Regions from separate parts of the Priestia sp. JNUCC 25 genome, predicted to be linked through region 1. Evidence: a T-box and tRNA genes for the amino acid it is inferred to sense, from the RefSeq annotation. Region 1 holds a T-box; the other holds one or more tRNA genes.
What was found. The T-box of region 1 lies ahead of serS (serine--tRNA ligase). A T-box ahead of a tRNA ligase gene usually reads a tRNA of that ligase, here a tRNA-Ser.
Positions count from the first base shown of each region.

Region 1 (8,177 bases):
AGTATTAATTTATCATATACAAATAATGAAGTCAACTCTTTTATTGATTTTTTTAAAAAAGATGTTCATTAAGAATTAATTCTTAATGAACATCTTCTACTTTTATTTAGAAATAAATTCTTTATTTCCCATATATGGACGCAGCACTTCTGGAATTTGAATTGATCCATCTTCCTGCTGGTAGTTTTCTAAAATTGCAGCTACCGTACGGCCAATTGCTAAGCCAGAACCGTTTAGTGTATGAACATGCTCTGGTTTTGCTTTTGTATCACGGCGGAAGCGAATATTAGCACGGCGAGCTTGGAAGCTCTCAAAGTTTGAACATGAAGAAATTTCACGATACGTTTCATAACTTGGAATCCAAACTTCAATATCATACTTTTTGGCTGCTGTGAAACCTAAGTCAGCTGTACACATGCTTAGAACTCGGTAAGGTAAACCTAATAGTTGAAGAACCTTTTCAGCATGGCCCGTTAATTTTTCTAATTCATCATAAGAATCTTCTGGCTTAACAAAGCGAACAAGTTCTACTTTATTAAACTGATGCTGACGAATAAGACCACGTGTATCTCTTCCTGCAGAGCCTGCTTCTGAGCGGAAGCAAGCACTATACGCTGTATAAGCAATTGGAAGCTGATCTCCGCTTAAAATTTCATCACGATGTAAATTTGTAACTGGTACTTCAGCTGTAGGAATTAAGAAATAATCTTCTTCTTTAATCTTGAATGCATCTTCTTCAAATTTAGGAAGCTGCCCTGTTCCTGTCATGCTTGTGCGATTCACCATATATGGAGGAAGAATTTCTTCATAACCATGCTCATCCATATGTAAATCCATCATAAAGTTAATAAGAGCACGTTCTAATCTTGCACCTAACCCTTTATAAAATACAAAGCGGCTTCCCGTTACTTTCGAAGCTCTTTCAAAATCTAAAATATTTAAATCTGTTCCTAAATCCCAATGCGGTTTTGGTTCAAAATCAAATTGTTTAATTTCTCCCCATTTGCGAACTTCTACGTTATCATCTTCAGTTTCACCTACAGGCGTACTTTCATGTGGAACGTTAGGAATTGAAAGCAGCAATAGTTCTAATTCTTCTTCAACGCTGCGAAGCTCTTCATCCAATTGCTTTACGCGATCTCCTACTTCACGCATTTCAACGATTAAATGATCAGCATCTTGTTTTTCACGCTTCAATTGTGCAATTTGCTGTGATACTTCATTTCGCTTGCTTTTTAACTCTTCTGTTTGAGCAATTAGCTCACGGCGTTTTGCATCTAACTCTTCAAAGCGACCTAAGTCCGTTAAGTCCTCACCACGAAACTTGAGCTTTTCTTTTACTTCATTAAAATTAGCACGTAAAAATTTTAAATCTAACATACTTAGTACCTCCTTTAGTATAAAAGGGCAAAATAAAAACTCTCATCCCCATGAAAGGGACGAGAGTTTACCCGCGTTGCCACCCTAATTGAAAGCTAAAATAAGCCTTCCTCTTAAACCAGATAACGGATGAACCGAAACTGCCTACTACTTTTTCGACAGCTTGCTCCAGGACGGATTCATAAGAATTGATTATCGATTCACACCAGCCATCGACTCTCTTGAAATCAAAAATCTTATTACTATTTCCTATCAACGCTTTATACCAATATCATTTTTATTAATCATAATGTACTACAAGTCTTTACAAGATGCAATTCATTTATACAGGTTTTTTTGAAGCTTCTTCAACCATTGCTACAAAATACTGTGCCATGCGAGCATCATCTGTCAATTCTGGATGAAACGAACATCCCAAGAATTGACCTTGTCTTGCCGCAACAATTCGGTCGTTATGCATTGCTAAGACTTCAACGTTTTCTCCTACTTCTACAATATGCGGAGCGCGGATAAATACGCCTATAAAATCTTCACCGATATCTTTAATATTTAGGGCAGCTTCAAAGCTATCCCGTTGACGCCCAAACGAGTTGCGAGCTACCGTAATATCCATAACACCTAAATGGGGCTCTTCACGGTCAACGACTTGTCCTGCGAGTAAAATTAAACCCGCACACGTACCAAATACCGGTTTACCTGCTTGTGCAAACTGGCGAAGAGGTTCCATGAAGTCATATTTGTCGATCAGACGACGCATTGCTGTGCTTTCGCCGCCCGGTAGGATTAAACCATCTATTTCGTTTAGCTGTTCAACTTTTTTTATGATAATGGCTTCAGCGCCTGCTGCTTCTAATGCTTGTGCATGCTCGCGAAAGGCACCTTGTAATCCTAACACGCCTACTTTTACCATTTTGTCAAAACTCCCTTTAAATTACCATCCACGCTCTTGCATGCGGTTTTCTGGTAATAATGATGAAATTTCAATCCCTTTCATTGCACTTCCTAACCCTTTTGATAAGTTTGCAATAAGCTCATAGTCCTGATAATGTGTTGTTGCTTCCACGATTGCTCGCGCAAATTTTTCAGGGTTGTCTGATTTGAAGATTCCTGATCCAACGAACACGCCGTCTGCTCCAAGCTGCATCATTAACGCTGCGTCTGCGGGTGTTGCTACGCCGCCTGCTGCAAAGTTTACAACCGGTAAACGGCCTTCACGTTTAATTTGCAGTAATAGCTCATAAGGCGCACCTAATAGTTTAGCTTCTGTCATTAACTCGTCTTCGTCCATGCCCACAACTTTACGTACTTGAGCGTTTACTTGACGCATATGACGTACTGCTTCCACGATGTTTCCTGTCCCTGGTTCGCCCTTTGTACGAAGCATTGCAGCTCCTTCAGCAATACGACGAGATGCTTCGCCAAGATCACGGCAACCGCACACAAATGGAACCGTAAATGTATTTTTATTCAAATGAAACTCCTCATCAGCTGGAGTCAACACTTCACTTTCATCGATGTAGTCTACACCCATCGCTTCTAGCACGCGTGCTTCAACAATATGGCCAATACGAGCTTTTGCCATAACTGGAATGGACACAGCATTCATCACTTCTTCAACAATTGTTGGGTCTGCCATACGAGACACGCCGCCTGCTGCACGGATATCAGCTGGAACACGCTCTAATGCCATAACAGCAACAGCGCCTGCTGCTTCTGCAATTTTTGCTTGCTCTGCATTGATAACGTCCATGATAACGCCACCTTTTTGCATTTCCGCCATTCCTCGTTTTACACGATCAGTACCTGTAATGTTATTCATGTTTGTCTTCCTCCTGTATCAAGTGTTTCACAATAATTTTTAGTGTATATACAAAATTCAAAACTTAGTGTCTATTTTACCGCATTTTTCGGAAAATTCCTATCTAATTTATAGATTATATACAAACAAATCTAAAAATAAAAAGAAGAGATACTCTCTTGTAGTATCTCTTCTTTCTCTTGAGTTATCATTAAAACCAGTTATTCACTGTATTTGCAGCATTCATCCAAATATCACTGAAGAAGTTGCCAATACTGCGGATAGCGAGAGAGAACCATCCAGCTTTTTCAACAGATTCGTTTGTCACAACCGGCGTCATGCTATCTGTAGTTTGACCTCCTACATAGCCTAAATCTTTAAGATTGCTGTTTGTTGCACTCACATAAGCAACTGTTTCTCCTTTTTTAATAGGAGCAACAACTTTTTGATCGTTCATAACTTTATCGTTTAACTTAAAGTTGATTTTAGTATGATCTTTTTGACCTTTTTCGGTAATAATCTTTACCGAATTCTTTGGAGAAACGGAAGCTTCTTTTGATTTTCCTTTAGCAACATCAATTGTTTCATGCCCTTTAATCTCGCCGTTAGCAGGCACTACTTCTTTTAACTGAAAATGACTAAAAGCATAATCCAATATCTTTTTCATTTGGGAAAAACGAGCAGCTTCCGTAGACTTGCCGTTTTCCTTAGCATTCATTACAACTGTTATGTATCTTACCCCATTACGCTCTGCAGTCCCAGTGAAACATTGACCTGCAAAATCTGTATGGCCAGTTTTTAAACCGTCTACGCCGCTGTAGGCAGCTGAAAAACCTGGGAGCATCTTATTCCAATTGTTCATTTTTGTTTCGCCTTGTTGCCCTTGTCTAAACATCTTAGAAGGAGTTTTAGCTACTTCCAAAGATTCTGGATAATCATGAATTAAGTGATAAGCAAGGGTAGCAACTGCCCGAGCCGATAGAAGGTTCTCATCTTCTTCCTTCGTTCCTTTTGGATACATTCCTTTTAGCAAAGAATTAGAAAGACCTGTGGAATTGACAAATTTTGATTCACCCATATTTAATCTTTTTGCAGTTTCGTTCATTAACTTAATAAAGTTTTCTTCGGAACTGCTGACAGCTTCAGCTAAAGCAATCGCAGCTCCATTAGCTGAGTAAATAGCCATGGCATCATATAATTCTTTCACCGTGTATTTTTGGTTTTCAATTAACGGTACATTCGATAATCCATAATCCTGAGAAATTTTAGCTGCATATTTACTAACTGGCACACGTTGATCCCAAGATAATTTCTTATCTTTTATGGATTCTAATACTAGGTATTCCGTCATCATTTTTGTCATGCTTGCAATACCTAATAAAGCATCCGTATTTTTCCCGTATAATACTTTCCCCGTACTTGCCTCTACTAAGATCGCTGCATCTGCTTCAACGCCAATATCATCTGTTTTAGGAGCAGCTGATGCTTGTGTAGAGACAAAAAATACGCTGGCCATTAACATAACAGCAATGACACAAATTAATTGTTTCTGTACTGCGTTTCTCACTCTATACCCTCCAAACGTAAACTCACATAAATGTAATTTTATCATACTAAAATTTAAAAAAATAGATAAAGAAGTACTGTTACATTCGTGATCAATGACATAAAAAACACGTTTCCCTAATAGGGAAACGTGTTTTTTAAACATTCATGATTATCTCATAGAATAGTTAGGAGATTCTTTTGTGATTTGTACATCATGTGGGTGGCTTTCTCTTAAACCTGCTCCAGTCATACGAATGAATTGTGCCTGTTCACGTAACGCTTCTAAGTTAGCTGAACCACAGTAACCCATTCCTGCGCGTAAACCGCCAATCATTTGATATAAAGTATCTGCTACAGGTCCTTTGTAAGGCAAACGGCCTTCGATACCTTCTGGAACTAATTTTTTATTATCTTCTTGGAAGTATCGATCTTTACTTCCTTTTTCCATGGCTCCTACAGAGCCCATTCCACGGTACACTTTAAAGCGTCTACCTTGGTAGATTTCTGTTTCTCCAGGACTTTCGGTCGTTCCTGCTAGAAGGCTTCCTAGCATTACTGTATGTCCACCAGCTGCAAGTGCTTTTACGATATCTCCAGAGTATTTAATACCGCCATCTGCGATGATAGCTACACCGTGCTTACGAGCTTCAGTTGCACAGTCATATACTGCTGTAATTTGTGGAACGCCTACACCGGCTACAACACGAGTTGTACAAATTGAACCAGGTCCAATTCCTACTTTTACTACGTTTGCTCCCGCTTCAATTAATGCTTTTGTACCTTCAGCAGTTGCTACGTTACCAGCAATAATATTTAACTCTGGATATGCCTCGCGAATGCTGCGTACCGTATCTAAAACGCCTTGTGAATGTCCATGCGCTGTATCAATAACGATAACATCAACGCCAGCTTGTACTAATTTTTCGATACGAACATTTGAATCAGCTGTTACGCCAACAGCTGCTCCAACTAATAATCGACCTTGTTGATCTTTAGCTGCATTTGGAAACTCAATTACTTTTTCAATGTCTTTAATTGTGATAAGACCTTTTAATACGCCATTGTCATCTACAAGAGGTAACTTTTCAATTTTGTATTGCTGTAGAATTTTCTCTGCTTCTTCTAAAGTCGTTCCTACTGGAGCAGTAACTAATTCTTCTTTTGTCATTACATCAGCAATTTGCATTGAATAATCTTGGATGAAACGCAAGTCGCGGTTTGTAAGGATTCCAACTAGTTTTTGTTCTTCTTCGTTGTTGACAATCGGCACACCTGAGATACGATATTTGCCCATTAAATGTTCAGCAGCAAATACTTGGTTTTCAGGAGTTAAAAAGAAAGGATCCGTGATAACACCACTTTCAGAACGTTTTACTTTATCAACTTGTTCTGCTTGCTGTTCAATCGACATGTTTTTGTGAATGATACCTAAACCACCTTGTCTAGCCATCGCAATAGCCATTTCAGCTTCTGTAACTGTATCCATTCCTGCACTGATGAACGGCACCTTTAATTTTAATGTTTTTGTTAGTTCAACACTCATATCAACGTCTTTAGGTAGTACCTCAGATTTTGCTGGCACCAGTAAAACGTCATCAAATGTTAAGCCTTCTTTAGAAAATTTGCTTTCCCACATTATAGAATCCTCCTTTAAACGACAGAATATTATTAGTAGATTAACAAGCAGATATGTACCTGTCAATAACTTCACTAGATATCAGATAATTCTAATAAAAAGAAAAGGTGATTTAGTTGCATAAATTTAATGATGTTTGGACGTCCTACAATTTATTTTTCTCCGTTCCTTTTGTACAAGACTTTTTAAAAAAGCGCTATCAAAAATTGAATTATAGCGATGCAGAGCAACATAGCTTTAAAAACAGTTACCCATTTATTTATTATTTGGAACACAGTAAAAATTATTATCAAGTTGCGGCACAATCTCCTGTATCAGTTCAACCAGTTTTATTATTTTATGGAATGTCACAGCTGTTAAAAGCCTGTTTGTTAACGCAAAACCCAGTATATCCAGAAAATACGGCGGTGTTAGCACATGGAGTATCAACACGAAAAAGAAAAAAACAAAGTTATGATTTTTTAGATGATGAAGTTAAGATCCAAAAAAACGGTTTGTTTTCACAAGTAGGAGAAGAATTGTTTCATGTGAAACAAATGGAAGGTAGTAAATATACGATGAATTATCTGTTGTCGTGCGTACCGGAATTAGATACATTATTTTTAAATTTGGGTACTAGGTCATTTTCCCATTTAACAACTATTGGATCGCTTCCAGCTACCTCTTTGTCTATTCCTGAACAAGTTACACGGTGTTATCATATGAATCACGAAAGGCTCTACTCTTTTTTAAAAGAGCGTTCCCGCCTATCATTGTCTCTGTCAGAAGATCAGGTATGTATTCTTGATCCTTCAAGCTGTTTATATAATTGTTCACCTTTTATGTACAATTTCCAAAATAACACGCTGCATGCACCTTTGGAAAAAGATAGCTGCTTATATTTCCCTGAGATGTTGGCACATTACTTATTACTTTATAATTTAAGTATGATTTCACGTTATGAAACAGAGTGGTGGTATGAATTATTGCATACATACTCTTCGAAAGATTACCCATTTATCTTGAGGTTCCTTGAAGTTACGGCTCAAAAGATTCCTTACTTAATTTCTTGTTACTTAAATGAACATACAAAAAAAGACTAGCTATTTTAGCTAGTCTTTTTTCAAGTGCCTGGCAACGTCCTACTCTCACAGGGACAAAGTCCCAACTACCATTGGCGCTAAAGAGCTTAACTTCCGTGTTCGGTATGGGAACGGGTGTGACCTCTTCGCTATCGCCACCAGACATATTATATTATACATGATTTTCAAAAGAAAACAAGACTTTTTTGAAAAGTTTTGTTCTCTCAAAACTAGGTAACAGTTTGCTGAGTAAAGCTTACGCTTTTAAAAGTTTGGTTAAGTCCTCGATCGATTAGTATCAGTCAGCTACACATGTCGCCACGCTTCCACCTCTGACCTATCAACCTGATCATCTTTCAGGGATCTTACTAGCTTGCGCTATGGGAAATCTCATCTTGAGGGGGGCTTCATGCTTAGATGCTTTCAGCACTTATCCCGTCCACACATAGCTACCCAGCGATGCCTTTGGCAAGACAACTGGTACACCAGCGGTGTGTCCATCCCGGTCCTCTCGTACTAAGGACAGCTCCTCTCAAATTTCCTACGCCCACGACGGATAGGGACCGAACTGTCTCACGACGTTCTGAACCCAGCTCGCGTACCGCTTTAATGGGCGAACAGCCCAACCCTTGGGACCGACTACAGCCCCAGGATGCGATGAGCCGACATCGAGGTGCCAAACCTCCCCGTCGATGTGGACTCTTGGGGGAGATAAGCCTGTTATCCCCGGGGTAGCTTTTATCCGTTGAGCGAT
Region 1 covers NZ_CM132211.1:13,528-21,704, reverse strand. The annotation lists gene serS (serine--tRNA ligase) at 103-1,380, opposite strand; T-box leader at 1,433-1,645, opposite strand; gene pdxT (pyridoxal 5'-phosphate synthase glutaminase subunit PdxT) at 1,703-2,290, opposite strand; gene pdxS (pyridoxal 5'-phosphate synthase lyase subunit PdxS) at 2,312-3,199, opposite strand; gene JNUCC25_RS00070 (serine hydrolase) at 3,390-4,745, opposite strand; gene guaB (IMP dehydrogenase) at 4,896-6,362, opposite strand; gene JNUCC25_RS00060 (YaaC family protein) at 6,479-7,444, shown strand; rRNA gene rrf (5S ribosomal RNA) at 7,471-7,586, opposite strand; rRNA gene JNUCC25_RS00050 (23S ribosomal RNA) at 7,696-8,177, opposite strand, start outside.

Region 2 (8,249 bases), 760 kb from region 1:
AGATTTCGGGAACGGATTTGGCTTTTGGAAAACCATTCCTACTTGCGTGCGCAGCTCTTCCACGTGGTACGATTTATCAAAAATATTTTTCCCTCTATACTCAATCTCACCTGATGTACGGACAATTGGAGTCATTTCTACCATACGATTTAACGTTTTAATATATGTTGATTTTCCGCAGCCTGATGGACCGATGATCGCGGTAACTTCGTTAGCATGAATGTCTAAATCAATATTTTTTAAGGCATGTGTGTTGCCATACCATAAATTCAAACCTTTTGTTTTATATACAATTTCTTTTGTTTGCGGAGTATTTACTTTTTCTTTGTTAGTCAATTCCATTGTTATTGCCATTGGATAATCCTCCTTCATCGTCTTTAACCGTTTTGAGCACAATAAAAGTCTCTCTATGTCTATTTAATATCTATTGTTTACTATCAGTGTAAATAAATACGAGAAGCCGAAACGCTTCCCCTTATTTTGATCATTTCTATTAATCCTTACACTTACAGAATAATAGCCGACTATTAATTGTGTTTTAACTCAATGTAAAGCTTTTGTAAACGAAGGTCTATCTGCGTGTTTTTTAGGTAAAAAACTAGTTCTTACGACCCTTAAATTCAATAAAAAACCATATATGTAAAGATTTTTAACAAAAAAAGAAGAGGTAGAGACATAACTAAATCAACTCAATCTAAAGATGGATAAATTAGATAAATAAGCCAGTATGAATTACTTCCGACACCACTGTTGATTTTCGTGCAAGACTTCGCTTTCCACGAACGGCCGGTGAGTCTCCTCGTCGCTTCGCTTTTCCTGCAGGAGTCTTCACCTTGCCCTCCAATCAACCGCTAAAAGCACCTACATACACGAAATCTACGTTCACCCTACAAATAAAAAATCCGAACAAAGTTGATTCTTAACCAACTTTGTTCGGATCTTAACTTCAATTAATATGTTTTTGTTCCAGCCTCTTTAATTGGCGTCGTTTGCAATGACAGCCTGTTGATTCTCTTCTTGGTCTTTTACTTCTTGTTCACCTTTTTTCTTTAAATCAAAATACGTATCGAGCGCAGAACGAGCAAGCTCTTTTGTAATGGTATTTGGTGCACTTGGCACAAATGCCGATGGTACCACCACAGCTACTGCAATTTCAGGATTATTTGCCGGAGCAAAGGCCACAAAGTTTGAATTATTAACTTTAATAGGGTCCCCTCCGCTTGGGTTTTTCTCATAGGCTTGTGCCGTTCCTGATTTACCAGCAGGATTATAGTTCGCTGTATGGAAAGCTGCATACCCTGTACCGCCTTGTTCTTGCGTAACGCGCTTAAAGCCACTTTGAACATCTTTAATGTATTCTTCTTTCATCGTGATACGATTTAACACATCAGGCTCAAATGAATGCTGCGTACCGCCAATTTCATCGGTTTTAATCGTTGGTTTTCGGATTTCTTTTACTAGCTGCGGCTTAATGCGATACCCTCCATTAGCTATTGCAGAAGTATATTGAACAAGCTGCAGCGGCGTGTACGTATCATACTGACCAATTCCTAAATCAAGCGCCGTACCTGGAACATCGCTTCCACCTTGGACACCTGTTGATTCGTTATCAAGGTCTATGCCTGTTGATACGCCTAAGCCGAACTGACTGTAGTAAGAACGCAGTTCGCTGAATGTATCAGGTTTAATCGGTAAAGTCATGTTTTTATGATACTGTAACCCAGCCATAGCCATTACCGTTTTAAACATAAATACGTTGGATGAATATTTTAACGCAGATGAATACGTTAAGGGTCCTAGCCCTTCAGCCTCAGCTGATTTTTTAACCGGTGTTCCTTTAATTTTTAACGGTTCATCAACGAACACTGTGTTTGGCTTAATAGCTCCTGAATCTAAGCCGGCTAAAACCGTTGCTCCTTTTACAACAGAGCCCATTGTATAAGATGTTGAAATATTCCCCAATGAAAAATCTTCTATTTTAGGCGCCCCAGTCTTCTTATCAATGGTGTATTTTTTACCTGCCATTGTTAAAATTTCTCCTGTGTGAGGATCCATCATAATAACAAAAGCACGGTCTAAAAATTGCGTTCCTTTCATTTGCTTTTTAGCTAAAAGCTGGTCCGTAATTTGTTTTTCTACTGCTTTTTGAAGCTCCATATCAATAGTTAAAACCAAATCACTGCCGCGTTCACCTTTAGACACTTGAATTGTATCAAGGAGATTTCCTTTTTTATCTGTTACATATTGAACTTTTTCTTTTTGACCGCTGAGCTGGGCTTCGTATTGCTTCTCTAAATAGCTCGTCCCAACTTGGTCATTTCGGCTATAGCCTCTTGACAAGTAATACTGTACTTTATCTTTGGGCAGTCCTTCGTTGGCAGATGATACATTTCCAAGCAAAGTACGGAGAGTACTGTTTTCTGGGTATGAGCGATCCCAATACGTTGTTGTATCAACACCTGGAAGTTCATCTAAGTGCTCACTTACAACGGCATACTCTTCATTTGTCACACCGCTCTTAACAATTTGCGGGGTGTTAGAGTAACCTGCCTCCATTTGGCGCTTAATAGCGAGAACTTCTAAATCACTCTTTAGACTTTCTAAATCTTTTTTAGAGATGCGGTCTAACTGATGTTGATACAGTTCGTCATCAGTCATTTCACCATCTTGAACTTTTTTGCGATCAGCTTGCGTAATTTTCTGTTCCGCTTCTTTAGGGTGAAGCATAATCCAATAATCCTTCATATCGCGTTCTGTAATTTTTACCACATTTTTAGCATCTTTATTCTTTTTATTTTCTGGAATATCAATCACATTTGTGGTGTAAGGAACATCGATCATAGTGGCTAACTTTTTAGCGATGCGCAGCCTTTCTTCAGCTGTATTTCCTTGAAAACGAGTATATGTAATCGTATTTAAAGAGGTATTATCTACAATTACGCGGTTATAACGATCGTACATTTTCCCTCGAGGAACAGGCGTACTGACCGTAACGTCCTGTGTTTTTTCGACTTCTCGTTCGTAATTCTCACCGTACACAATTTGAACAAGTCCCAACCGCAAAATTAATACGGAAAATAGGGCAAATACGGTCAAGAAAAGTAAGTTCACACGAAAAGGCACGTGACTTTTTCTTCTTTTTTTCTTTTTCATACCAACACCTACACTTTATAAAACATATATACCATAACACCATAAAATCAGACATTTAGCAAATAAATAGACACCTGGCAGGTGCCTATTTACACAACGTATTTATTCTAAAAGAAAAGCGAAGCATTTTCCATAGTACAAATGAAGGAGCTGACAACACTCTAAGCTGGAGACTCTCCGTCTCCTTCATTTAATACCGGAGGAGTAACAGTCGTTTCTTTTTTGTGCAGAGGCTGTGAGATATGTCTCACACAAAAATAAATGATCGTATGCCCTGCTCCAACAATAGCTAATAAAATGGGAATACTTTTTGCTTCATCAAAAATTAGTACAGCTATTAAAAATAAAGATATGGAAACGACGCGCCCGATATTCAGAAATACTTCTCTGACAACAATGTATTCAATTCTTTTTGAAACAACGTCTTTTGCTCGTCCAATCACATCGTACGTTAGAGAAATGAATGGAACCAACAAAATAGGATAGGCAATGGCAATACAAACAGCATATATAATTAACTTTGGATACGATAAGTTAAAGATAAGCAAAAAGACTGCTCCATAGAGAAGGAGGCCTCCTGTGAAGATAAACCGAAGGCGATTTTTTTGCTTAATAAACCTTGAGGCAACATAGTATCCTACAAACGCAACCGCTGAATTCACCAGTCCATATGTTCCTAAAGCTAATTCACTTCCCGTCGTAATAAATACCATGACGGATACAACAAAAATGAACGTACCTTCACGCAACCCTTGAAAGAAATGAGCCTGCAATATTCGATTCCAGTCTTTATTGACTTTTCGTTCAGCCCATACTTCTTTAAATTTGTATACTCCTTCCGCTGCGCGTCTTGTAATAAAAAAACTAAGCACAACGGCACCGATAAACAATAGCAGCGATACACCAAACACAATTTTATACCCAAGTGATTCATACAAAGCGGAAATAACAAAGCCCGCTCCTAAAGGACCAATCATCCCTGCAAAAGAGTTTAAGATCCCTAAAAATCCGTTGAAAAAGTCTCTTGTATCAGGTTCTGTAATTTCAAAAGTTAGCACATTAAAAGCTAGCCAATAAAAGCCGTATCCTATACCCAGCAGTCCACCAAGCAATACTAAATACTCGGCTGCGTTAGCTCCACTGACTAATACAGCGATATAAAAAACAGCTAAAAAAGATACACCTAACCTTAAAACCACAACCCGGTCAATTCGTTTGGCCCATTTACCTGCTAAAATAAACGTAAGCGGCTGAAGCACCACTACCGCTAAATTATAAATAGCGAGATCCGAAAATTCGCCTGATTGTTTCCACAGATAAATGTTAACAAACGAATTGGAAATTGAAATAGCCAAGGCATAAAGACCGCCTATAATTAAAAGCAAAAGTAAATCTTTACTAACTTCTACATCTCCAACTACTTTTTTTAATAAAGGCATATCAAAAAACTCCTTTTCTCTTCTACACCTAGTGTGTGAAAAAGAAAAGGAGATATGTAAAAGAATTGGAAAACAAAAAAGCCAGTAAAGGTAATAATTACTTTACTGGCTCTTAAATACGTCTTCAGCTTATTTTGCAGCGTCGTAACGCTTAGCAACTTCGTCCCATTTTACAACATTAAAGAATGCTGAAATGTAATCTGGACGGCGGTTTTGGTAATTTAAGTAGTAAGCGTGCTCCCAAACGTCTAGACCAAGAATTGGCGTTTTGCCTTCCATTAATGGGCTATCTTGGTTTGGTGTGCTTGTTACTTCTAATTCGCCGTTGTTTACAACTAACCAAGCCCAGCCAGAACCGAAGCGAGTTTTAGCTGCATTTGCAAATTCTTCTTTGAATTGATCAAAGCTGCCGAATTTGCTAGCGATAGCGTCTGCTAATTCACCAGTTGGAGCACCGCCGCCGTTAGGGCAAAGGATTGTCCAAAATAATGAGTGGTTCGCATGACCGCCACCGTTATTGCGTACTGCTGTACGGATATCTTCAGGAACAGCATCTAAGTTTGAAATTAACTCTTCAATACTTTTGCTTTCTAAATCCGCTTTGCCTTCAACAGCAGCGTTTAGATTTGTAACATATGTGTTGTGATGTTTTGTGTGGTGAATATTCATTGTTTCTTTGTCGATATGTGGTTCCAGTGCATCGTATGCATAAGGTAGTTCTGGTAATTTGTAAGCCATGAATAATTCCTCCTTCAAAATATGTAAGCATTTTGGCGCAAAAGCACCATATACGTTTAGATTAGCAAATTTACCCTACTGTTTCAAATAAAAAGTTCCTAATCCATGATTTATATTTACCTAATTCCCATTCGCTATTCTTTTAAACATAAAAAAAGCTTCTTTTTCTCAAAAGAAGCTTTGAATAGACAATAGTATGGCGGAGGAAGAGGGATTCGAACCCCCGCGGGCTTTAACACCCCTGTCGGTTTTCAAGACCGATCCCTTCAGCCGGACTTGGGTATTCCTCCAACCCTATAAATGGTGGACCCTGCAGGACTCGAACCTGCGACCGGACGGTTATGAGCCGTCTGCTCTAACCAGCTGAGCTAAGGGTCCACATGGCTCCACAGGTAGGACTCGAACCTACGACCGATCGGTTAACAGCCGATAGCTCTACCACTGAGCTACTGTGGAACAATATGAATTATGTATGTCACAAACGCAAATTGGAAAATAGCGGCGGAGGGGATCGAACCCCCGACCTCACGGGTATGAACCGTACGCTCTAGCCAGCTGAGCTACACCGCCATGGCTCCACAGGTAGGACTCGAACCTACGACCGATCGGTTAACAGCCGATAGCTCTACCACTGAGCTACTGTGGAACAATATAACATTTACTAGCGACATTAAAAATTTAACATGTTTCTAGCCTAAAGTCAATATATTATTTTAAAACAGCGTATAAAAAATAGGCAATCATCAGCAGTTGAATAAATCCTTTTGAAATAGCGCCACTAAAAAAGCCAATAACCGAACCTACTCCAATTTTTACTGCGTTGCTAATTGTGGTCCGATGAACAATCAGTTCTCCTACAATCGCTCCGATAAACGGCCCTAAAATAATTCCAAATCCCGGAATGACAAACGGACCCACAAGCAGCCCAACTGTACTTCCCCAAACACCTGCTTTAGTGCCTCCGAATTTTTTCACACCAATAATATTAGCTATATAGTCTGCTAAAAAAAGTGCGACAACTAACAATCCTTGTATCACCCAAAATAACCAGCTATAGGAGCTAAAATCATAAAATAAACCGTATATAACAAATCCTAGAGCTACAAATAGCACGCTTGGGATGATAGGATAAACCAACCCAACAAACGATACAACAAAGCTAATGATAATTAATGCCCAACATAAAATAGCCATGCCCGCACCTATCCTTTTTATTATTACTATTTATCATACAATAATCACTCCTATAAAGAAAGACCTTGCACGACGAGTCCTTCCTTTATTTTACTTTCGAATACCTCTTCAAATAATGATTTTCGAGTGTACCTCTGCAATATTAACAGCACGGTCCTCAAGCTACCCGTAATATCCTCAAAAACAATGACGGCAAAACCTGTACATATACGCATAAGATGTGCTTGTGACAAAACGCTCCACCGCATCATTGTAATTGGTAACGGTTTCTAAAATCTATTGTAAACCTTAAATTTTCGCTATAAAATAAGGTATAATCAGAATCTTCAATAAGAGGAGGCTTTACAATGAGCATGCTGAAAAAGATGGCATGGAGTTTTACTTCCTTCAAAAAAATAAGGTCGCTTCGCTTTGAGCATACGAATAAAACAATTGGCTTTGTGCTGTTTTTAACATTTATTTCTTTGCTGCCTACATTTTTCTTTATGACTTTGACGATTGTAAACGGCTATCATATCGCTACTACAGATCTTCCGAAATCTGTTCCTTCTTTTTCTATTTCAAACTCACAGCTTACGTCAAGTCAACCTTTCACAAAAAAAGCAAACGGTACCGCTTTTATCTTAAACCCCTCACAGTCTATTGAACGGTTTCATTCCCCTGCTCATGCAATTGGTTTTTTAAAGGATGGAATTTACATCACGACTAATTCACAAACACAAACGTATTCATATGAGTTGCTAAACTGGCATCATAAAGATAAAAATGAACTGCTAAACTTGCTTCACGAACAAAAATTTTCTTTATACATACTTGTCCCTATCGCTATGCTTTTACTGTACGTATTAACATCTGGACTAAACTTCCTTTCTATTACCTGCCTTGCTTATCTTGGAAAACTGATTGGACTCATTACTAAAAAGCAGCTTCCTTTCAAGCAGCTATGGGCACTGAGCGCTTATAGTACGGTAGCCTTCACGCTGCTTTATACGCTTTTTGAAGCTTTTTCTTTGTCTCTAGCACTACATAGCTCTCTTTACTGGATAGGAACATTCTTCATTTACTTGTTGCTCGTCACAAGGGTTCCTATAAGAAAAAAGGTAAAACCTAATAAAGATGCTGGGACAAACATATTTTAGTTGAAGGAAAATCCAAACGAGGAATCTAGATTCTTGATAGAGAATCCAACTCGTTCGGATTTTTTTATTGATATGGTGAACGCAGGTTTCATGTATGCGGCTGCTTCTAGGTGGTGATTGGAGTGATTTAGTTAAGTCTCAGCCTCTTTATTTCGGTACAACTTTTCTTCTTCCCATTGCAGAAGAAAGAATTTTCAACTGATACAAAACCCACAAACCTCCTGCTGTGAGCAGAATAAAGCTATAAACAAACATCAGCCTTTCAGCATGCATCCACACTTCAAAAACAACAGGTCCCAACGCTACTCCTAAAAATCTCACCGTTCCATAAATGGATACAATAAACCCTCTTTCTTCGTCTGAAGCCGCTGAAGTAATCATCATATTAATACACGGAAGAACAAATCCTAAGCCGCCAAAGGCGACTGTCAAACAAAACATCAGCACAGGAAGCGTATAAATAATCGTTAATACTCCAAACATTAGGAATAAAAGAGTTATCCCTACTATCATTAATTTTTTCATGAGCTCTAGATCTGTTTTGATGCGTTGACCGGTCCAGTAAGAAACGAGCGTCATCGCACCA
Region 2 covers NZ_CM132211.1:4,315,068-4,323,316, forward strand. The annotation lists gene pstB (phosphate ABC transporter ATP-binding protein PstB) at 1-342, opposite strand, end outside; gene JNUCC25_RS22655 (hypothetical protein) at 710-832, opposite strand; gene JNUCC25_RS22660 (peptidoglycan D,D-transpeptidase FtsI family protein) at 976-3,153, opposite strand; gene JNUCC25_RS22665 (MFS transporter) at 3,315-4,592, opposite strand; gene sodA (superoxide dismutase SodA) at 4,722-5,330, opposite strand; tRNA gene JNUCC25_RS22675 (tRNA-Ser) at 5,528-5,620, opposite strand; tRNA gene JNUCC25_RS22680 (tRNA-Ile) at 5,632-5,708, opposite strand; tRNA gene JNUCC25_RS22685 (tRNA-Asn) at 5,712-5,786, opposite strand; tRNA gene JNUCC25_RS22690 (tRNA-Met) at 5,827-5,900, opposite strand; tRNA gene JNUCC25_RS22695 (tRNA-Asn) at 5,902-5,976, opposite strand; gene JNUCC25_RS22700 (DUF456 domain-containing protein) at 6,039-6,524, opposite strand; gene JNUCC25_RS22705 (DUF1189 domain-containing protein) at 6,872-7,663, shown strand; gene JNUCC25_RS22710 (MFS transporter) at 7,811-8,249, opposite strand, start outside.
Region 2: it has a tRNA-Ser gene. The T-box ahead of serS (serine--tRNA ligase) is inferred to sense a tRNA for this amino acid. The anticodon was not compared.